4 regions of the Bradyrhizobium sp. cf659 genome follow, and region 2 is predicted to be linked to each of the others. Evidence: riboswitches for the same ligand, from Rfam matches in the RefSeq annotation. Region 2 holds a riboswitch; each other region holds the start of a gene.
The links. A riboswitch is a leader RNA that binds a small molecule or an ion and turns the genes downstream of it on or off. The one in region 2 is predicted to bind cobalamin.
Positions count from the first base shown of each region.

Region 1: linked by a shared signal. The riboswitch ahead of BM118_RS41715 (TonB-dependent receptor) and the one ahead of BM118_RS01535 (TonB-dependent receptor plug domain-containing protein) in region 2 are both predicted to bind cobalamin.
Region 3: linked by a shared signal. The riboswitch ahead of BM118_RS25985 (energy-coupling factor ABC transporter permease) and the one ahead of BM118_RS01535 (TonB-dependent receptor plug domain-containing protein) in region 2 are both predicted to bind cobalamin.
Region 4: linked by a shared signal. The riboswitch ahead of BM118_RS26050 (DUF1636 family protein) and the one ahead of BM118_RS01535 (TonB-dependent receptor plug domain-containing protein) in region 2 are both predicted to bind cobalamin.

Region 1 is NZ_FOQJ01000007.1:29,317-34,734, reverse strand. Features, by position in the region: gene cobT (nicotinate-nucleotide--dimethylbenzimidazole phosphoribosyltransferase) at 1-910, shown strand, start outside; gene BM118_RS25970 (histidine phosphatase family protein) at 917-1,489, opposite strand; cobalamin riboswitch at 1,562-1,763, shown strand; gene BM118_RS41715 (TonB-dependent receptor) at 1,877-4,234, shown strand; gene BM118_RS25955 (PepSY domain-containing protein) at 4,247-5,418, shown strand, end outside.
Region 2 is NZ_FOQJ01000001.1:311,644-317,061, forward strand. Features, by position in the region: gene BM118_RS01515 (adenylate/guanylate cyclase domain-containing protein) at 1-470, shown strand, start outside; gene BM118_RS41075 (hypothetical protein) at 576-752, shown strand; gene BM118_RS41080 (hypothetical protein) at 906-1,118, shown strand; gene BM118_RS41085 (hypothetical protein) at 1,259-1,516, shown strand; gene BM118_RS01530 (hypothetical protein) at 1,604-1,825, shown strand; cobalamin riboswitch at 1,891-2,104, shown strand; gene BM118_RS01535 (TonB-dependent receptor plug domain-containing protein) at 2,216-4,294, shown strand; gene BM118_RS01540 (DUF6925 family protein) at 4,317-5,327, shown strand; gene BM118_RS01545 (hypothetical protein) at 5,388-5,418, shown strand, end outside.
Region 3 is NZ_FOQJ01000007.1:34,816-40,233, reverse strand. Features, by position in the region: gene cbiT (precorrin-6Y C5,15-methyltransferase (decarboxylating) subunit CbiT) at 1-388, shown strand, start outside; gene BM118_RS26005 (cobalamin biosynthesis protein) at 385-753, shown strand; gene cobM (precorrin-4 C(11)-methyltransferase) at 750-1,532, shown strand; gene BM118_RS25995 (cobyrinate a,c-diamide synthase) at 1,532-2,842, shown strand; gene cobA (uroporphyrinogen-III C-methyltransferase) at 2,839-3,570, shown strand; cobalamin riboswitch at 3,616-3,835, shown strand; gene BM118_RS25985 (energy-coupling factor ABC transporter permease) at 3,873-4,550, shown strand; gene cobF (precorrin-6A synthase (deacetylating)) at 4,597-5,346, shown strand; gene cobT (nicotinate-nucleotide--dimethylbenzimidazole phosphoribosyltransferase) at 5,357-5,418, shown strand, end outside.
Region 4 is NZ_FOQJ01000007.1:45,792-51,209, reverse strand. Features, by position in the region: gene BM118_RS26060 (cobyric acid synthase) at 1-537, opposite strand, end outside; gene cobO (cob(I)yrinic acid a,c-diamide adenosyltransferase) at 549-1,184, opposite strand; cobalamin riboswitch at 1,225-1,444, shown strand; gene BM118_RS26050 (DUF1636 family protein) at 1,541-1,915, shown strand; gene cobW (cobalamin biosynthesis protein CobW) at 1,912-2,961, shown strand; gene cobN (cobaltochelatase subunit CobN) at 2,961-5,418, shown strand, end outside.

The sequences.
Region 1 (5,418 bases), on a different contig from region 2:
GCAGGCAACCGTGCAGCCACGCGCGGCACGCGTGCCGATCATCATCTTCGCCGGCGATCACGGCATCGTCGCGCAAGGCGTGTCGGCCTATCCGCAAGGGGTGACCATCGCGATGATGGCGAACTTTGCCTCCGGTGGCGCTGCGATCTCGGTGCTGGCGCGTGAGCTTGGTTCGAGCCTTGAGGTGGTTGACGCCGGCACGTTGGCGCCGGAGGCGGTAGCGGGCATCGTCATCGACAAGCCGAGCAGCGGCACACGCGATTTCAGTGTCGAGGCTGCGCTCGCACCGTCCGAGCTGGCCTTCGCCTTCGAAGCCGGTCAGCGCGCCGTCGCGCGCGCGGAAGCCAGCCAGCCCGATCTTCTGATCTTCGGCGAGATGGGCATCGGCAACACCACGACCTCGGCGGCGATCGCGGCGAGCCTGCTTGGCGTGAGCGCGGAGGAAATCGCGGGCAGCGGGACCGGCGTCGACGCCGCCGGCCGTGCGCACAAGGCGCGCGTGATCGATGCTGCGATTGCGCGCCATGGCGTTGCGGGTGCGTCGCCCGAGAAAATCCTGTGCGCCGTCGGCGGCCTCGAGATCGCGGCCATCTGCGGCGCCATCATTGCCGCCGCGCAAGCCCGCATTCCCGTATTGATCGACGGCTTCATCGTGTCGGTCGCGGCGCTGGCGGCCGTGCGCCTCAATCCGTCGTGCCAACCGTACCTTTTGCCGTCGCATCAATCGGCGGAGCAGGGGCATCGGCTGGTGCTGCGCGCGCTGAACGCGCAGCCGCTCATCAGCCTCGATCTCAGGCTCGGGGAGGGATCGGGCGCTGCCATCGCGCTGCCGCTGGTGCGTCTCGCCTGCAGCCTTCACAACGGCATGGCGACCTTCGCACAGGCCAATGTGCCGGATCGCACGGCCTGATCCGGCTCACGCCACGCGCTGATTGACCGACACGACGCGCCAGCCGGTCGCGAGCCGGTCGATCCTGGTGAGCGACAGCGGATCGATCACGAAGCGCAGGGCGGCTTGCGGCGTGAGATCCAGCGCGATGCACAGTGCGGCGCGGATCGTGCCGGAATGCACGACGAGCGTTGCGCGTCCAGCTTCGATCCGTGACAGCCCATGTCGGACGCGCGCGACCTGATCCTCGAAGCTTTCACCTCCCGGTGGCCGTGCGCGCGCCGGATCGCCCCAGAATTGCGCGTAGGCATCGCCGCCCATCGCTGCGAGGTCGTCATGCCGCCGGCCGGTCCAATCGCCGAAATCCTGTTCGCCGAACTCGCCCACCAGCTCCGGTTCGAGCCCCAGCGCGCGTGCCGTCTCGACCGTGCGCCGCGCCGGGCTGGCATAGATCGCAGAGCCCTGCGGCAAGCGCTGCCGCAGCGCCTCCAGTTGCGCGCGATCGCCGAGATCGGCGGGCGCGTCTGGCGCGTGGATCGTCCCCGCGACGCCGGCGACGGGCGCATGACGGATCAGCCAGAGGAAGGTCTCGCCTTCCATGCTCATCTCCAAGGAAGTTGGTCGCTGTGGCAATAACGCCGCAACTGGCACATTGACTCTGTCTAGGTCGTAATCCTAGATGCTCGCGACGGTTTCCCCCGAGAGGGGATGAAAAGGGAATGCGGTGCGGGGATGTTTCCCCAACGCCGCGGCTGCCCCCGCAACTGTAAGCGGATAATCCTTCGTCAGAAGCCACTGGGTCCTCGGTCCCGGGAAGGCGACGAAGTGGTGACGACCCGCGAGCCAGGAGACCTGCCGTCAGCCGTGGTCACACGCGAAGATGTCGGTCGGGGAGTACAGACATTCGGCTTCATCGGACGGCTGACAAGCCAAAGGTGAGACCTCGTTCGCTGTGACGTGCCACTGACGTCATACCGAGGTCCCGCTGTGTCTTCTATCCGTATTGGACGATCGCGCCGTTTCCTGCTTGCCTCCGCTGCTTTCACGTCGTTTACGGTCGCCGATCTGTCCGCCGCGCTGGCGCAGCAGGTCCGCGAACCGCTGCCACCCGTCGAGGTGTCGCCCAACCAATCCCGCAAGCAAGCCAAGCCGGCCGGGCGGGACGCGCAGAGTGCGCGCCGCGCAACGCCGCGCCGGCCAGCGGCCGCACCGGCGGCGCCTAAGCCTGCCGTGCCGGCCGCGGCGGCGCCAACGCCGCTCAACAGCAACGCGGTGGCCGAGAGTGCCTCGCGTCTCGGCCTCACCGTGCGCGAGACGCCCGCGACCGTCGAGGTGATCTCGGCCGCGACCATGCGCGAGCAGGGTTATCGCACCGTGTCCGAGGTCGCCCAAGGTGCGGTCGGTGTCACCTCCGGCGACGCTCCGGGGGAGCCGGCAGGCTTCTCGATGCGCGGCTTCACCAACAGCCAGATCAACACGCTCTACAACGGCATCAAGATCGGCCCGCAGAACATGACCTCGCGGATCATGGACACGGCCAATCTGGAGGCCGTGGAATTCCTGAAGGGCCCGGCCTCGCTGATCTCGGGCGAGGGCGCCGCCGGCGGCTCGATCAACCTCGTCACCAAGCAGCCGCACACCGGAGCGATCCGCAACGAGGCGGACTTCTCGTACGACTCCCTGAATTCGTTCCGCGCGCATTACGGCTCGGGCGGCAGCACCAACGTTCAGGGACTCGACTACCGCTTCGACATCAGCCGCTCCTCGCTCAATGGTTTTGTCGACGACACCAACACCAAGACGCTCGACGTGTCCGGCCAGCTCAACTACCGCGTCTCCGACAGTCTCAAGGTCTGGGGCGCGATCGAGTACCGCGAGGATCGCGGAAAGGCCTATTGGGGCGCGCCGCTGGTGCCGGTCGCCTATAGCGGCTCGCATGCGACGACGGGGATTGTCTCGGGCAACTACGTCTCGAACTTCAACAAAACCAATCTTGGTGCGGTCACGATCGACGACCGCACGTTCAACACCAACTACAACGTTCTCGATAACCGCAATGTCGCGCAAGAAGTCTGGCTGCGCGGCGGCTTCGAGTTGAAACTCGCGCCCGACCTGACGCTGAAGAGCCAGGTCTATGGCTATGGTGCGGAGCGGACGTGGTTCAACAACGAGGTCGAAGCGTTCAATTCGACCACGAACATGGTGGATCGTGAGCGCTTCTATGTCGCGCACAGCCAGCGCCTCGTCGGGAACATCACCGACCTGACCTGGGATGCGAATATCGCAGGTTTTGACAATCGCCTGGTCACGACGCTGTCCTCGAGCTATCTCGATTTTGTCAGGCCGGGGGCCGCAAATTTCCCCGGTGACTCCGTTTCGCTGGTCAATCCCGACCGCGGCTTTTACGGCCTGCTCACGACGCAGCAGCAGACCGCGCGCATCGACAACGAGGCGCTGTCGTTCGAGGACCGGCTGAAGCTGACGCGCAGCTTCGCGCTGATCGGCGGCCTGCGCGTCGAACATATCGGACTCGACCGCAACTCGACCGACAAGAACGGACTGGAGAAGACCGGCTTCCCGTTCACGCAGGACTGGGCGCCGGTGACGGGCCGCATCGGCTACACCTGGGAGGCCGTTCCCGGCCTGACCTTCTTCAGCCAGTACGCCACCGGCGCCGACGTATCGGCCAACAACATCTTCCTGCTGTTGCCGACCCAGCCGCTGGACCTGACGACGTCGCGCACCTATGAGACCGGCGTCAAGCATCTGTTCTGGGACAACAGGGCGGAGTGGTCGTTCTCGGCCTACGACATCCTGCGCAAGAACGTCTATGCGGCGGCCGGCGGGCAGGCGCTCAATATTGCGGGACGGCAGGAATCGAAGGGCGTCGAGCTCGCCGCCTCGGTGCGGCCGATCGAGCCCCTTCGGCTGTGGGGCAACATCGCTTATGTCGATGCACGCTATGCCGACTACAATTTCGTCGGCGGCTCGTTCTCGGGCAACACGCCGCCGAACGTGCCGCGCATCGTCGCGAATGCCGGTGCGTCGTACCGGTTCTTCACGCCGTGGCCGGTGGAGCTCGGCATCGTCGGCCGCCACGTCGGCGATCGCTACAACACCGACGCCAACACGGTGACGATGAACGCCTACACGGTCGGCGACATCTACGCCTTCGTCGACATTCCCAAGACGGTCTTCAATGCCGTCGATCAGGCTCGCCTGACCTTCCGGGTGCGCAACTTCACCGACAAGCGCTACGCGATCTGGGGCGATCCGTTCTATCCCGACCAGATCCTCCTGGGCGCGCCGCGCACCTACGAGATCTCGGCGGCGTTCAAATGGTAGGGCGCTGAGCGCATGATGGGCGCGATCGTCCTGCTGCATCGCTGGCTCGGGATCGCGTTCTGCCTGCTGTTCGCGATGTGGTTCGCGACGGGCATCGTGATGCATTTCGTTCCGTTTCCGTCATTGACGGAAGCGGAACGTTTTGCCGGCCTTGCTCCGGTGGAGCGCGTGCGGGCCGCCATTGCGGTTGCCGATGCCGTGGTTGCGAGCGGGATCGCGGACGCTACGCGCGTGCGCCTGATCCAGCGGAGCGACGGACCGGTCTACGTCGTGGCGGGGCCCTCGCGTTCGCGCGCGGTCCGCGCTTCCGACGGGCAGGATGCGTCTGTGTCGTCGCCCGAGATCGCGCTCGCCATCGCGCAGGCGCATGCGCGCCAGCGCGGGCTGGATGCCGCGCTTGCGGCGATCGTTGCGCACGCGGACTACGACCAGTGGAGCGTACCGAACGGCTTTGATCGCCACCGGCCGCTGTTTCGCGTGGCCCTCGGCGATGCCGCCGGAACGGAGGTCTACGTCTCGTCGCGTACCGGCGAAATCGTCCTGGATACGACGCGGAGCGAGCGCGGCTGGAATCTCGTCGGCAGCGTGCTGCATTGGATCTACCCGACCGTTCTGAGAAGCAACTGGGCGCTGTGGGACGGCGTGGTCTGGACGCTATCGCTGCTGGCCCTGATCGCGGCGATGTTGGGGGCGGTGCTCGGGATCGCGCGGGTGAGGATGCAGGGACGTCGGATCTCCTCGCCTTATCGCGGCTGGCATGCTCTGCATCACGTCGTCGGCCTGGCGGCAACGGCCTTCGTGCTGACCTGGATCTTCAGCGGCTGGCTCTCGATGGACCACGGCCGGCTGTTCTCGCGCGGGCAGTTGAGCCCGGCTGAGGCCGGCGTGACGAACGCCTTGCCGGACTGGAAGACGGCCGCCTCGCTCGATCGGAAGCCGGTATCGTCCTCGGCCCACGAAGTCGAATGGCTTGGCTTTAACGGCATGGTCTATCGACGCGAGCGGATTGGTCTCGACCAACAGGTCTTGGTTCGGCTGAACGCCCGAGAGGCAGGAGTGTTCAGCGCGCAAGAGGTCGAGAGTCTGGTGACGCGCCTTGCGGCCGGCTGCGGCGCGCCGTCCGTTCTTGCGGTCAATGACGACTATCCCGCGCAATCCATCGTCGCGGGGGCACCCGTCTACCG
Region 2 (5,418 bases):
CCACCGGCGAGGTTCTCACCGGCAGCATCGGCTCCGAGCTGATGATGAGCTTCACCGTGATGGGCGATGCCGTGAACCTCGCTTCGCGGCTCGAGGCCGTCAACAAGGTCTACGGCACCCGCATCCTGATCGCGCAGGCGACGGCGGATGCGATCGGCGAGCGCCTCGAATTCCGCGAGATCGATCGTCTGGCGGTCGCCGGCCAGAGCGCGCCGCAGGCGATCTTCGAGGTGATGGCGAGGGCCGGCACGCTCACCGCCGCGCAGGACGACTTGCGCACGCACTATGCCGAAGGTCTCGCGGCCTATCGCGCCCGCCGCTTCGACGAGGCCCGCGCCGCTTTCAACGCGGCGCTCGAAGCCGTCCCCGGCGACGGTCCCTCGCGCACGCTGCTCGCCCGCATCGCGCAATTCGAGGCCAATCCGCCGGACGAGGGGTGGGACGGCGCCTGGCGGCTGGAGCAGAAGTAAGCCCCGCGCGGGAAAAAATGATTCTACTCGATAACGATGTTCGCCGTGACCTATTTCCCGGGCTTAGGTTGGTCGTCCCTTGAGGCGTTTGATGGGGACACGCCGATGACAGAACTTGAGGACAGGCTGGAGCGGTTCGAGACGCTCACGGCTGAATGCGAGCTGATCGCCAAGCTCGCCACCGACAGCACCAAGCGCGAATTCTATCTCAAGCTCGCCGAGCGCTACTACCAGCTGGCGAGCGAGACGCGGGCCGCCGTCGCGGCCAAGGCTGCGGCCTGAAGGCGGCTGCAATCCGTTCTTAACATTTGACACGCATCCTTTGAGGGCGTGAGCGTCGCGATTCGCGATGGCTCGCGGTGGGAATGCCGGGGCTCGCTGCGATGCAGCGCGTCCCGCTGATGTTGCTTTGCCGGTGTCTTACGGGGCAATCCCATGCGTCTTCTTGCGGTGATCATCCTCGCGCTCATGACGGCGGCCTGCAATCAGGAGCAGGACATCACCGGCTCGACCGCAGCCTGCCCGGTGCGGAACTACAGCTCTTACAATCCCCGCGACATGAACCAGTGTGTGGCCGCCTGCAAGGCGTGCGACCATGGCAACACGGTCACCTGTACCACGTCCTGCACGCTCAAGGGCGCGCACTGAGCGGCCAGCGGTTTGGAGAAGCCTGAGGGCTGGGGATCGCCGGTCCCTCGGGCATCGAGGGGCTGACGGTGTCGGGACACCGGAACGATTCCCCTGACATAATCATTGGTAGGAGCAGGCAGGACGCGGAGTCCGTTGGAATGGGTATGCTCGATCCCGGCCGGTTTCTGGTGTCGTGCTCGCAGTGCGACGCATGGCCGATGGCGGCCAACGTCAAACGCTCGAGCTGGTCGACGTCCCCGAGCGAGGTCCGCTTCGTGTGCCCGCGCTGTCGCCGCGAGGAGACCGCGATCATCTCCGCATCAGGCGAATTGACGCCGATCAGGCGCATCGACATCCCGCCGCGCGACGTCACTGCGGCCTGGGCCCAGACGCAGCGCCCGAGAGGCCGTACCTAGACGGCCGGCACATTGCCCGATCCCGTTCGGGAACCCGGCCGATCGTCGGACGCTTCCGCCCCAACATCATCGATCGAGGCCGCGCGAATGATCAGCGAGCATTTCGACACCCGCACACGGATCAACATGAAGCTGGCGCTGGATCGGATTTGCCGCAATCGGCCCGCAGGCGAGGATCATGCGTTCCGCAGGTCGGTCGCCGAGAACATCATCCGCTGCGCGCTGGCAGGCCGGACCGGCATCGGTCAGCTCGTCGATGCCGGCGAGCGGGCGGTGGTCACGACGCGCGCGGCGCGGAAGCCTGTCTGATTGTGTTTGCCTCGCGTTTGCAGCTCATCGTTCCAGCGGTCGATTGACTCTCCATATGCTCGCCCCCTAGATTGATCAGTGACGGTTCTCCTCACGGAGATCAAAAGGGAACGTGGTGCGAGATTGTCCCGACGCCGGGATTGTCCCAACGCCACGGCTGCCCCCGCAACTGTAAGCGGTGAATCTTTCGTCATATGCCACTGGGAATCTCGGTCCTGGGAAGGCGACGTAAGGTAACGACCCGCGAGCCAGGAGACCTGCCGTCAGCCGTGGTCACACGCGAAGATGTCGGTCGGGGAGTACAGGCATTAGCTTCACCGGAGCAATCGATCGCTCCGCCGTAAAGCCTCGTTCGCTGTGACGTGCCACTGACGTCATACCGAGGTTACAATTGTGTCCCGTATTGTCTCTGCCGCCAGGCGCCTCAGCGCCGGCCTGTTCGCGTTCGTCTCCCTGTACCCACTCGATCCGTCCACCGCCTTCGCGCAGCAATCGGCGTCACCGGATCTGCTACCTCCGGTCGAGGTTGCATCGCCCAAGCCGCCGGCAGGCGCCGTGCAGTCGCCGCCCTCCCGGCCGAGGTCACGCCAGCAGCGCGAGGCGCGCCAGCCGGCGCCGCCGGTCGTCGCCACGTCCGCAGCACCAAGCCTTGCATCGCCGCTCGTGATCAGCCCGACCGGCGTTGCGACGCCGGCAGGGCAGGTCGCGATCTCGGTCACCGTCGTGACCGAGAAGGACATCCAGACCCAGCAATATCGCACCGTTCCCGACGTGCTGAACACCGTGCCGGGGCTGAACGTGGTCCAGACCGGCGGTCCGGGCGGACAGAGCTCGGTGTTCATGCGCGGCACCAACTCCAATCACACCAAGGTGTTCGTCGACGGCATCGATGTCGGCGATCCCTCGACGGCGAACGGCGCCTTCGATTTCGCGCATCTGTTGACCGCCGACATCCAGCAGCTCGAAGTGCTGCGAGGTCCGCAGAGCGGCCTCTACGGCTCGGACGCGATCGGCGGCGTGATCTCGATCATGACCCGGAAAGGCGAGGGGCCGCCGCGCGCGACCGCCTCGATCGAGACCGGATCGTTCAACACCTTCAACCAGACCGCGGGCCTCAGCGGCGCGCAGGACAATTTCAACTATGCGCTCAGCGTCGCGCATTTCCATGCCGGCGACGTCCCGGTCACGCCGCTGCAATTGCTGCCGCCGGGACGGAAGGCCAACGGCAACAACTACGACAACATGACCTACTCGACCAAGCTCGGGCTCGACATCGACGAGAACTGGTCGGTCAACAGCGTGGTCCGTTACACCGATGCGACGCTGCTGTTCACCGGCGACGGCGGCTTTCCCAGCGTGCCGAACGCGACGCAGAGCCGGCACGGCGTGCATCAGCTCTTCAATCGCGACGAGGCGGTCTGGTCGGTGCTCGACGGCCGCATCAAGAGCTATTTCGCTGTGAATTACGCCAATCTGCGCAGCGACGATATCGGCCCGGCCGACCTCGTCTCGACCATCACGACCGGCGAACGCATCAAATATGACTGGCACAGCGTCGTCGCGCTCGCGCGGGGCAACAATCTGGTGTTCGGCGCCGAGCAGCAGACCGAGCGGATCGACACCACGGGCTTTGCGGCCGAGAACGGCAACAAGGCCAGCTTCATCGAATTGCAGTCGGAATTCGCAAAGCGCTTCTTCCTGGTCGCCAATGTCCGCAACGATCACAACGACCAGTTCGGCGAGCACGCGACCTACCGCGTCGCGCCGGCGCTGATCGTGCCCGTGACCGAGACCAAGCTGAAGGCGAGCTACGGCACCGGCTTCAAGGCACCGACGCTCAGCGAGCTCTACCAGAACTTTCCCGATTTCGGCTTCTTCGGCAATCCAAACCTGAAGCCGGAGCAGAGCGAAGGCTACGATTTCGGCTTCGAGCAGCCGCTGTTCGACAACCGCATCAGGTTCGGCTCGACCTACTTCCACAACAGCATCACCGACCTCATCACCACCAACGCAACCTTCACGTCCTACGCGAACGTGAATCTCGCCACGACCGAGGGCACCGAGAGCTTCGTCTGGGCGCAAATCACCGAGCGTTTTGGTATCCGCGCCGATTACACCTTCACCCGCGCCGTCGATGCCGGCACCGGATTGCAGTTGCTGCGCCGGCCGAAGGAAAAGTGGAGCGCGACCGCGACCTGGAAACCGATCGATCCGCTCACGCTGTCGGCGACCGTGCTCCACGTCAGCGACTGGCGCGACGTCACGCGGGACGGATCGGTGTCGGGCATCACGGCGCCCGGCTACACGCTCGTCAATCTGCGCGGAGACTATGCACTCAACGACCAGGTCAAGCTGTTCGCGCGGGTCGATAATCTCTTCAACACGCACTACCAGAATCCGACCGGCTTCCTCGCGCCCGGGCTCGGTGTGTTCGGCGGCATCCGCATGGCGAGCTTTGGCGTAAGATAGCAGGGATCATGGGAGCCATCACATGACGACAGCCGATCCGCTCATGGACTTGCTCGCAGGCCAGCTTGCCGATGCCGAGGCCGGCTGGAGCATCGGCTCATTCGGGGTCATCGCCGAGTTCACGCGTGAGCCCGGCGAGGCCTTCGAGATCGAGCGGTCTCGCGACAGGACCAGTGTCGCGACGGACAAGGGCGGGATACGCATCGTCTCCCATCCGGACCTGCGCCTGATTGCGTCGGAGTCGCCGACCACCGAGAGCTGGAGCCATCGCGTCGCACTCTGCCTCCCGCACGAGGCAAGTGCCATGAGCAGGCGCACAGAGTTGGCCGAAATCGGTCCAGACCGCGAGGCGCTGCGCCGACGGGATCGCGATGGCATCCTGTTCGATCTTGGCCTTGGCGCATTGCAGATCGACGCCTGCATCCGGGTCGGCGACGCCGACGTCGTCGCCGCATTGAGGCGCCGCGCGGGACAATCCGTGTTCGCGCAGCAGAGCGATGCCATGCGGATCATCCTCGCCGCCAATCCGCACCGCGTTTTCATCAGCAGGCTGGGACGGGCCGAAGTGTTCCAGCCGATCCCGCCGTCGGGCGGGCGAAGCCCTGACGGTCCGCACACCCATGTCCTGCCAAAACTGCTCGCGCATGGCCGCACCCATGCTGCGACCGAGCCGCTGCCCGAGGGCTGGAGTCCTTGCGCGCATCTCTATCCGGCCCATCCGCTCCGCGATCAGCTCGGCCGCAAGCGCGCGTTTCAGCCGGACCATCATGCTGCCTTTCAGGCCGTGCTTGAACGCTACGGGCTGCCGGAACTGACGGCATTCAAGCGAGGTGTTGTCGAGGCCGTGGCGGCCGGCCGGGGACCTGAGACGGTGACGGTCCCATCCGATCGCACGGCGCGCGCCACCATTCGGGTGGCCGTGCGGCAGTTGATGGAGCTGGAACCGCGCGCGCCGGCACTCGCCGCCTGGCTTGCCATGTACGACCCGCGCAATCCTCCCGAGACCGAAGACCCCATGGAGGCCCTTCACTGAGCCAGACGTGCTGCCGCGTTCCCGCAAAGATGTGCTACAATCCCACAAGGAGATCGTTCCATGACTGTCACTATCCTGCCGCCACACGCCG
Region 3 (5,418 bases), on a different contig from region 2:
CGGCGGGACAGCGACCGCGATCGAGATGCGCGAGGATCGCGCCGCGAATATCCGCAGCAATGCGTCGGCGTTCGGATTGGCGCATCGGATCGCTGTTGTCACAGGCAGTGCGCCTGAAGCTCTTGCTGGGCTGGACGCACCGGATGCCGTCTTCATTGGCGGTGGTCTCGATAGCGCGATGTTCGATGCCATCTGGTCGCGGCTCGCGCCGGGGGCGCGGCTGGTCGCACATTCCGTGACGCTGGAGACGGAAGCGCTGCTTGGCGAACTGCACCAGCGCCACGGCGGCGAACTGATGCGGGTCGAGATCGCCCATGCCGGCCCGCTCGGCCGCTACCGATCCTGGGAGGCGGCGCGTCCCGTGGTGCAGTGGAGTGCGGTCCGATGAAGGTCGCCGGGCTCGGATTCAGGCAGGATGTCACCCTGGCCTCGTTGCGTGAGGCGCTGCTGGCGGCGGGCGGCGCTGAAGGCCTTGCGGCGGTCGCGACTATCAGTGACAAGGCCGACGCGGAGGCGCTGAAGCAGCTCGCGCGCGAATGCGGTGTGCCGATCAAGGCGGTGCCGCCCGATGTGCTTGCCGGCATCGACACGCCGACGCAGTCAAGACTCATCACGGAAAAATTCGGCACGGGATCGGTCGCCGAAGCCGCGGCGCTCGCTGCGGCCGGCCCTCGCGCGCGATTGATTGCGACCCGGGCGGTCTCGCAGGATCGCACCGCGACGGCCGCGATCGCGGAAGGAGACGGCGCATGACGGTGCATTTCATCGGCGCCGGGCCGGGCGCTCCCGATCTGCTGACGTTGCGCGGGCGCGACCTGATCGCGGCCTGTCCGGTCTGCCTCTATGCCGGCTCGCTGGTGCCTGAGGGCGTGCTGGCGCATTGCCCGCCGGGCGCGCGCATCGTCAACACCGCGCCGTTGTCGCTCGACGAGATCATCGCGGAGATTTCCGCCGCACATGCCGACGGCAAGGACGTCGCGCGCCTGCATTCCGGCGATCTCTCGATCTGGTCGGCGATGGGCGAGCAGCTCCGCCGTCTCCGTGCGCTCGACATTCCCTTCACCGTGACGCCCGGCGTTCCGTCCTTCTCCGCCGCCGCAGCAGCGCTCGAAGCGGAGCTGACTTTGCCGGGGCTCGCACAGACCGTCGTGCTGACGCGCACGCCGGGGCGCGCCAGCGCGATGCCCGAGGGCGAGAAGCTCGCCGCCTTCGCCGCGACCGGCGCGGTACTTGCCATTCACCTTTCGATCCATCTGCTCGACCAGGTGATTGCCGAGCTGATGCCTCACTACGGCGCGGATTGCCCCGTCGCCATCGTCTGGCGCGCGAGCTGGCCGGACCAGCGCATCGTCCGCGCCACGCTTGCAACGCTCGATGCGGCCGTCGGTGGCGAGATGGAGCGCACCGCGCTCATTCTGGTCGGCAAGACATTGGGCTCGGCTGATTTCGACGAGAGCCGTCTCTATGCCGCTGATTACGATCGCCGCTATCGGCCGGTCGGCGCCGAGCCGCGCTTTCCGGAGGCCTCCTGATGCCGGCAGGGCTCGTCATCTCCGCGCCTGCCTCCGGTGTCGGCAAGACGACGCTGACGCTGGCGCTCGCGCGCGCCTGGCGCAATCGCGGATTGAACGTGCAGTGCTTCAAGAGCGGGCCCGACTATATCGATCCCGCCTTTCATGCTGCCGCTACGGGCCGCGCCTCCGTCAATGTCGATAGCTGGGCGATGGACCGCGCGACGATCAGCCATCTCGTCGGCCGTGGCGCGGACGCTGACGTTGTCCTCGCAGAAGGCTCGATGGGCCTGTTCGACGGCGTCGCCGCGCGTGGCGTCTCGGGTACCGGCGCCACCGCCGACATTGCGGAGATGCTGGGCTGGCCGGTGCTGCTGGTGATCGATCCTTCGGGACAAGCGCAGACGGCGGCGGCGATCGCTGCAGGCCTTCGCGATTACCGCCCTGGCGTGCGCCTTGCTGGCGTCGTGCTCAACCGGGTCGCCAGCCCGCGCCATGAAGACCTCGTACGGCGTGCGCTTGACGACGCCGGCATCGCCGTGTTCGGCGCGCTGCCGCGCCATGCCGAGATCAACCTGCCGAAGCGTCATCTCGGCCTGGTGCAGGCCGAGGAGCAGGCCGAGATCGGCAAGCTGATCGACGAGGCCGCGCGCTTCGTCGCCGAGCATGTCGATCTCGATGCGGTATTGCGATCGGCAGCCGGCTGGTCGCCGCAACCCGCCGCGAACGGCCTGAACGTGACGCCGCCCGGGCAGCGCATTGCGCTTGCCCGCGATGCCGCGTTCTCCTTCGTCTACCCGCATATGCTGGAAGCCTGGCGCGCGGCGGGCGCCGACATCTCGACCTTCTCGCCGCTTGCCGATGAAGCGCCCGACGCGAGCGCCGATGTCTGCTGGCTGCCCGGCGGCTATCCCGAGCTTCATGCCGGGAAGATCGCGGCCAACGCGCGCTTTCGCAGCGGCTTGCGCGCCTTCGCCGAGACGCGACCGGTGCACGGTGAATGCGGAGGCTATATGGTGCTGGGAACCGCTTTGACCGACGCCGACGGTGTCTGCCATGAGATGGCGGGCCTGCTCGGCCTGGAGACCAGCTTTGCCAAACGCCGCATGCATCTGGGCTATCGTCTCGCCGAACTCGCCGCGCCGATGCCGGGACATCGCGCCGGCGCACGCCTGCGCGGCCATGAGTTCCACTATTCGACCATTCTTGCCCAGCCCGACACGCCGCTCGCGGTCGTGCACGACGCGACCGGTGCGGTCATCGCCGAGACCGGTTCGCGCCGGGGCAATGCCACCGGCACATTCTTCCATCTGATCGCGGAGGACCGGTGAACGGTTTTGTCTCCTTCATCTCCGCCGGTCCCGGCGACCCCGAGCTTCTCACGCTCAGGGGTGCCGCCCGGCTGCGCGAGGCCGATGTTGTGCTTTATGATGACCTCGCGTCCGGCGCGATCCTTGATCTCGCCCGGCCCGGCGCCAATCTCGTTGCGGTCGGGAAGCGGGCCGGGCGGCCCTCGACCAAGCAGCATCATGTCAACCGCCTGCTGGTCGACTATGCCGCGACTGGCGCGCGCGTGGTGCGGTTGAAGTCCGGCGATGCCGGCATCTTTGGACGGCTCGAGGAGGAGCTCGAAACGCTGCGCGAAGCCGGCATCGGCTACGAGATCGTTCCCGGCGTCACCTCGGCCTGCGTGGCCGCTGCGCAAGCCGGCATCCCCTTGACCCGGCGCCACACCTCGCGCCGGGTGCAGTTCGTGACCGGAGCCGACGTCACCGGCGAGCTGCCGCAAAACCTGAACTGGGCGGCGCTGGCCGACCCGGAGGCGACCACCGTGGTCTATATGGGCCGCCGCACCTTTCCGGCCCTTGCCGCAAAATTGATCGCGCACGGCCTCGCGCCGACCACCCCCGCGCTGTTCGCCGAATCCCTCGGCCGGCCCGACGAGCGGCTGGTCCGCACCACCATTGTCGAGCTTGCCGAGCAGCTTGCGCGGGGCGGGGCTGCTTCGACGGCTGCCGTGATCCTGTTCGGCGCACTGGCGGGAGAATACCCGTCATGATGGTCTCAATCGCCCTTCAGCCCTTGACGCCCGGCTGGCGAAAGGGGCACACAGGACGGGCATGGTGCTCGATGCGGCGCAAAGCGCCGGAGTATAATCGGGAATGGGGATGGGCGGACCCAGTTGCGGCGCCCAAAACCCCAGCCGCCCCCGCGACTGTAAGCGGTGAGGGGCTCCGAACCGCCACTGGGCCGCAAGGCCCGGGAAGGCCGGAGATCCCCACTGAACCGCGAGCCAGGAGACCGGCCGTGCACGTTTTGAGGCCAAGGCCGTCGGGTGTGACGGCAGGAAGGATCTGAGCCATGCATATCGAACCCGGAGTCGTGACGGGCGCCAAGCTCGTGTTGAGTTACGCAACCGGCATCGCCGCAGGCAGCGTTGCGCTGAAGCTCGCGGCCGAGACCGTGCGCGAGCAGGGCATCACATCGTTCGCGGCGCGCACGCTCGCCACCACGGGCCTCGTGTTCACCTTCTTCGAGATCCTGCCGCACTTCCCGGTCGGCGTCTCCGAAGTGCACTTCATCCTCGGCTCGACCTTGTTTCTGCTGTTCGGTGCTGCGCCCGCGGCCTTCGGCCTCGCGCTCGGACTCCTGTTCCAGGGAGTGTTCTTCGAGCCGGCCGACCTGCCGCAATACGGCATGAACGTCACCACGCTGCTGGTGCCGCTGTTCGCGATCCAGGCGATCGCCACGCGGATCATTGCCCGCAACACCGCCTATGTCGATCTCAGATATCGCCAGGCGCTGGCGCTCTCGACGACCTATCAGGCCGGCGTCATCGCCTGGGTGGCGTTCTGGGCGCTCTATGGCTCCGGTTTTGCCGTGACCAACCTCGTCAACATCGCGACCTTCGCGGCCTCCTATGCGCTCGTCATCGTGATCGAGCCGCTGGCCGATCTCGCCGTGCTGGCGCTGGCGAAGTCGCTGCGCGGCGTCACCGCGCCCGGCCTCGTGACCTCGCGCCTGCACAACGCGGCCTAAGAGACAAGCGAAAGGGCGGCCATGATGGCCGCCCTTCGCGAACGTGATGCTCACGCTCTCCCTGATAGGCATCGGTTGCGGCGATCCCGAGCAGCTCACGCGCGCCGCGACCCGCGCCATCAACGCGGCCGATCTCGTCCTGATCCCGCGCAAGGGGAGGGCGAAATCCGATCTCGCCGATCTCAGGCGGACGATCTGCGCGGATGTGCTCACCAGCGACACCACGCGCATCGCCGAGTTCGATCTTCCCGTCCGCGACGCAGGCGAGACGGACTACCGCAAGGGTGTGGACGATTGGCACGATGCGGTCGCCGCAGCGTGGTCGCGGACAATCACAAGCCATCTCGAAGGTGACGGCAAGGTCGCGCTGCTGATCTGGGGCGATCCTTCGCTCTACGATTCCTCGCTGCGCATTGCGCGACGGCTCGATCCCCTGCCGGAGATCGAGGTCATTCCCGGTATCACGTCGATCCAGGCGCTGTGCGCGGCGCATGCGCTGCCGCTCAACGACATCGGCGAGCCCTTTCTGGTCACGACGGGACGGCGCTTGCGTGAAGGCGGCTGGCCGCAGGGCGTCGACACCGTGGTCGTGATGCTCGATGGCGGCACCGCGTTCCAGTCGCTCGATCCGGCCGGGCTCGACATCTGGTGGGGCGCCTATCTCGGCATGCCCGATCAGATCGTCATGTCCGGCGCGCTTGCCGAGGTGGGTCCGCGCATCGCCGCGCTGCGGCAGCAGGCGCGCGAGCGGCATGGCTGGATCATGGACAGCTACATTCTCAAGCGCAGGCCGTAAGCGAGGCAGCATGCTCCCCGAATGGGTCTACCGAAAGTGCCCCGAAATCTCCGCGGCCCATCGCGAGGCGGC
Region 4 (5,418 bases), on a different contig from region 2:
CTTGATGCCGACGAGCTGGGCGATGACGCCGCCGCGGTCGATGTCGCCGACCAGCACAACCGGCACATCAGCCTTTCGGGCAAAGCCCATATTGGCGATGTCGGCCTTGCGCAGGTTCACCTCGGCGGGACTGCCGGCGCCTTCGACCAGCACGAGATTGGCCCGCGCCTTCAGCCGCTCGAAGCTCTCCAGCACGGAGCCCATCAGCTGTGGCTTCATCGCCGCATAGTCACGCGCACGCGCAGTTGCGATGCGCTTGCCATGCACGATGACCTGCGCGCCGACATCGGTCTCCGGCTTCAGCAGTACCGGATTCATGTCGGTGTGTGGCTCGACGCCGGCGGCGAGGGCTTGCAGTGCTTGTGCGCGGCCGATCTCGCCGCCATCGACGGTCACGGCCGCGTTGTTCGACATGTTCTGCGGCTTGAAGGGAAGCACGCGCAGGCCGCGCCGCGTGAAGGCGCGCGCAAGACCGGCGACGATGAGCGACTTGCCCACGTCCGAGCCGGCCCCCTGGATCATCAATGCGCGCGCCATCGCGTGTGTCTTCAGAACTCGACGCCGGCCTGCGCCTTGATGCCGGAGCGGAACGGATGCTTCACCAGCGTCATCTCGGTGACGAGGTCGGCGATCTCGATCAGCTCGTCCTTGGCATTGCGCCCGGTGAGCACGACATGCGTCATCGCAGGCTTTTGCGTGCTGAGGAATTCGACGACCTCAGCAATATCGAGATAGTCGTAGCGCAGCGCGATGTTGATCTCGTCCAGCACGACCATGCGCAGGCTGGGATCGAGGATCAGCTCCTTCGCCTTCTCCCAGCCAGCGCGTGCGGCGGCGATGTCGCGGGCGCGGTCCTGCGTCTCCCAGGTGAAACCTTCGCCCATCGCATGGAACTGGCAGAGATCGCCGAAATGGCCGGTGAGCAGGCGCCGTTCGCCGGTGTCCCAGGCGCCCTTGATGAACTGCACGACCGCGCAGGGGAAGCCATGGGCGACGCAGCGCACGATCATGCCGAAGGCCGAGGACGACTTTCCCTTGCCGGCGCCGGTATGGACGATGATGAGGCCCTTTTCGCCGCTCTTGGTCGCCATGATCTTGTCGCGGGCGGCCTTCTTCTTCGCCATTTTCTGGGCGTGGCGGGCGTCGGTTTCCTCGCCCGTTTGGGTATCCGGTTCAGGCGTCATCGTACCTGGTCCTTCGGCTTGACAAGAGGCGGCCGGGGGCAAATGGTGGCCCGGCGTTGGTTCCTGTCCTATGACAGGCGAAGAGGGAATGCGATAGGGTCCGAATCGGCAAGATTTGGGTCCAAAATGCAGCCGCCCCCGCGACCGTGACCGGAGAGATGCCCGAAGCCACTGACCCCTGACGGGATCGGGAAGGCGGGGATCGAAGGGCAAAACCCTGCTCCGCAAGCCGGGAGACCTGCCAGCGCGGACGATTTTTGGACCGGCGGACGGGGTGTTCCGCGACGGGGAAACGGACCCTCGCAAGATCGGTTCGTGGGCCTCTTCGCCTCCCGCTGTTTATTCTGGAAGAGGCGATGACCGTCACACTTCACGTCTGCATTACCTGCCGTGCCGGCGAGACGCCGGGCGAGGGAGAAGTCACGCCGGGCAAGCGCCTTCACGGTGCGATCGTCGACGCCGGCGTGCCCGATGGTGTCAATGTGGTTCCCGTCGAATGCCTGTCGGCATGTAGCCAGGGCTGCTCGGTCGCGCTGAGCGCGCCCGGCCGCTGGTCCTATGTCTATGGCCGCCTGTCGGATGCCAACGCGCGCGACGTGGTCGCGGGCGCCGCGGCCTATGCGGCCGCGCCCGACGGCCTCGTGCCCTGGCGCAGCCGTCCCGAGATCTTCCGCAAGCAGTCGCTTGCCCGCATTCCCCCCATTGCCGTCGTGCCGGAGGCCGCCGAATGAATTCGCTCGCAAAAATCCCGGTCACGGTGGTGACCGGCTTTCTCGGCTCCGGCAAGACGACACTGATCCAGCATCTGCTCGCCAACCCCAACGGCAAGAAGCTCGCGGTGCTCGTCAACGAGTTCGGCAGCGAGGGCGTCGACGGCCAGATCCTGAAGTCGTGCGCCGACGCCAATTGCCCGGAGGAAAACATCGTCGAGCTCGCCAATGGCTGCATCTGCTGCACCGTTGCCGACGATTTCATCCCAACCATGGAGCTGTTGCTGGCACGGCCCGTAAGACCCGATCATATCCTGATCGAGACCTCGGGCCTCGCGCTGCCCAAGCCTTTGCTCAAGGCGTTCGACTGGCCGGAGATCCGTTCGCGCATCACGGTGGACGGCGTGATCGCGCTGGCCGACGCCGAGGCGGTCGCCGCCGGCCGCTTTGCGCCGGATCCGGCTGCAGTGGAAGCGCAGCGTGCGGCGGACGAAAATATCGATCACGAGACGCCGCTGTCGGAAGTGTTCGAGGACCAGATCGCCTGCGCCGACATCGTGCTGCTCACCAAGGCCGATCTTGCGGGAGCTGCAGGGATCGAAGCGGCCAAGGCTGCCATCACCGCCGAGATGCCGCGCCGCGTGCCGATGCTCCCCATCACTGACGGTGCGATCGACGCCCGCGTCATCCTCGGCCTCGGTGCCGCCGCCGAGAATGATCTCGCCGCGCGCCCGTCGCATCACGACGGCGAAGAGGAGCATGAACACGACGACTTTGCCTCCGTCGTGATCGACCTTCCGGAGGTGGCGGATATCGACACACTGGTCGCCTCGGTTCAGCGCCTGTCGCGCGAGCAGAACGTGCTGCGCGTCAAGGGTTACATCGCGGTCGCGGGCAAGCCGATGCGCCTGCTGCTCCAGGCCGTCGGCGAGCGCGTGCGTCACCAGTTCGACAAGCCCTGGGGGGCGGTCGCGCGGCAGTCAAAGCTCGTCGTGATCGGCGAGCACGGCGATATCGACGAGGCCGCGATAAGAGCGGGACTTGGTCTTTCAGGATCTGGCATCTGATGCACGTCGTCTTCCGCGAGAGCCGCGGTCTGGAAGAGACCGCGACGCCAAGGGACATCGGCCAGGATCCGGCCGATCTCGTGGTGCTCTCGTACTCGGACTCCGATCTCGCCGCGTTTGCGGCCGGCTGGCGCCGAGGCCGCGACAGCCTGCCGTCGCTGCGGCTCGCCAATCTCGCGGAGCTGCGTCATCCGCTTTCGGTCGACATCTACATCGAGCGTACGCTGGCCCAGGCACGCGGCATTCTGGTCCGCCTGATCGGCGGTGAGTCCTATTGGCCCTACGGCCTCGCGGCTCTCCAGCAGCTCGCGAAGGCGCGCGGTATCGTGCTGGCCGTGCTGCCGGCCGATGGCCGCGACGACACACGGCTCGATGCATACTCAACCCTGCCGGTCTCGACGCTGCGCCGGTTGAAGGTGCTCTGCGACACCGGTGGTCCGGTCGCGGCGCAAGCGGCGATCGCGCAGCTTGCGCTGGCTTCGGGACTCTATGCCGGTCCGGTCGTCGGCGAGATGGCCGTGCCCGAGATGGGCTTTTACGATCCCGCGCGCGGCGTCATCGCGGCGATGCCGGACGGCGAGGGGAAGCCGCGCGCGCTGGTGACGTTTTATCGCTCGTACCTCACCGCCGCGGACACCGGCCCGGTCGACGCGCTGATTGCCACGCTGCGCGAGAAGGGGTTTGACGCGTATGGCCTGTTCGTCACCTCGCTGAAGGCCGCGGGCGTTGCGGACTGGCTGCGGGCGCACCTTGCGCAAGATCCTCCGGCCGCCATCGTCAATGCGACCGCGTTCTCCGCGGTCGGCGATGACGGCACGACACCGTTCGATGCTGCATCGTGTCCCGTGTTCCAGGTCGCGCTCTCCACGGCGCGTCGCGAAGATTGGGCGGAATCGCTGCGCGGCCTGTCGCCCGGCGATCTTGCGATGCATGTGGTGCTGCCCGAGGTCGACGGCCGCCTGTTCGCGGGCGTGGTGAGTTTTAAGTCGGCTGCGGAACGTGATCCTGATTTGCAGTTTTCGCACCTTGCGCATCGGGCTGACGAGCAATGCGTGAAGGCCGTTGCCGCGCGTGTCGCGGCTTGGCAGAATCTTGCGGTGAAGCCGGCCGGTGAGAAGCGGCTGGCGATCGTGCTGTCGAACTATCCGGGCCGCCCGCACCAGATCGCGCACGCGGTGGGGCTCGACGCGTTGGCCTCGGTCGAGGCCTTGGTGTCAGATCTCGCGGAGACTGGCTTCTGTGTCGCACCGGTTCATGCGCTCGGCGAGACGCTGCTGAGACAGCAACTCACCTGGAGCGTCGCCGATTATCGCGCGGCGCTCTCGTGCCTTCCGCAACCCTTGCAGGATGATCTCGCGCAGGCCTGGGGCACGCCTGAGAGCGATCCGAGCTGCCGCGACGGCGCATTCCACTTCGCCGCGATCCAGTGCGGCAAGTCGATCATCGCGGTTCAGCCCGAACGCGGCGATGCAACCACGCGCGACGCCGACTATCACGATCTCGCCCGCACGCCACGCCATGCCTATGTCGCGTTCTATCTCTGGCTCCGCGAGCAGGCCGTTGATGCTGTCGTGCACATGGGCGCGCATGGCACACTGGAATGGCTGCCCGGAAAATCCGTGGCGCTGTCATCGAGCTGCTGGCCGGAAGCCCTGATCGGCGATCTGCCTGTCATCTATCCCTTCATCGTCAATGATCCCGGCGAGGCCGCACAGGCCAAGCGGCGCATCGGCGCCGTCACCATCGGCCATCTGCCGCCGCCGCTGGCAAGCTCGGCCGTGCCGGACGGCTTGCGCCGGCTTGAGCAGCTCCTCGACGAATATTCGACAGCCGATGGTCTCGATCCCGCCCGCCGCCAGCGTCTGATCGCCGCGATCCGCGAGGAAGCGCGCGCGGCAGGACTGGAGGACGACCTCGGTCTCGATGCATCGGCAGCACCAGCCGAGGCGATCCCGCGGATCGATCGCTTTGTCTGCGATCTCAAGGAAAGCCAGTTCGGCGACGGCCTGCACGTGTTCGGCCGCGGCGCCTGCGGCGAAGCGGAGCGGGACGCGCTGCGTGCCGCGCTTGCGGGGAAGCGCATTGCACCGGGGCCGTCAGGCTCGCCCTATCGCGGGCGCCAGGATGTGCTGCCGACGGGACGCAATCTCTTCGCTGTCGATCCGCGCGCCGTGCCGACACCGTCGGCGCATGCGCAAGGCATCAAGCTCGCGGAAGAGCTGCTTCGCCGCCACTTGCAGGATCACGGTGACTGGCCGAAGGGCCTCGTGGTCGATCTCTGGGGCTCGGCGACGATGCGTACCGCCGGCGAGGAATTCGCGATGGCGCTGCATCTGGCGGGGCTTGCGCCGCGCTGGGATCACGCCTCCGGCCGTGTGACCGGCTATGACATCATCGCGCCGGCCGAGCTCGGTCGCCCCCGCATCGACGTCACGCTGCGGGTGTCGGGCCTGTTCC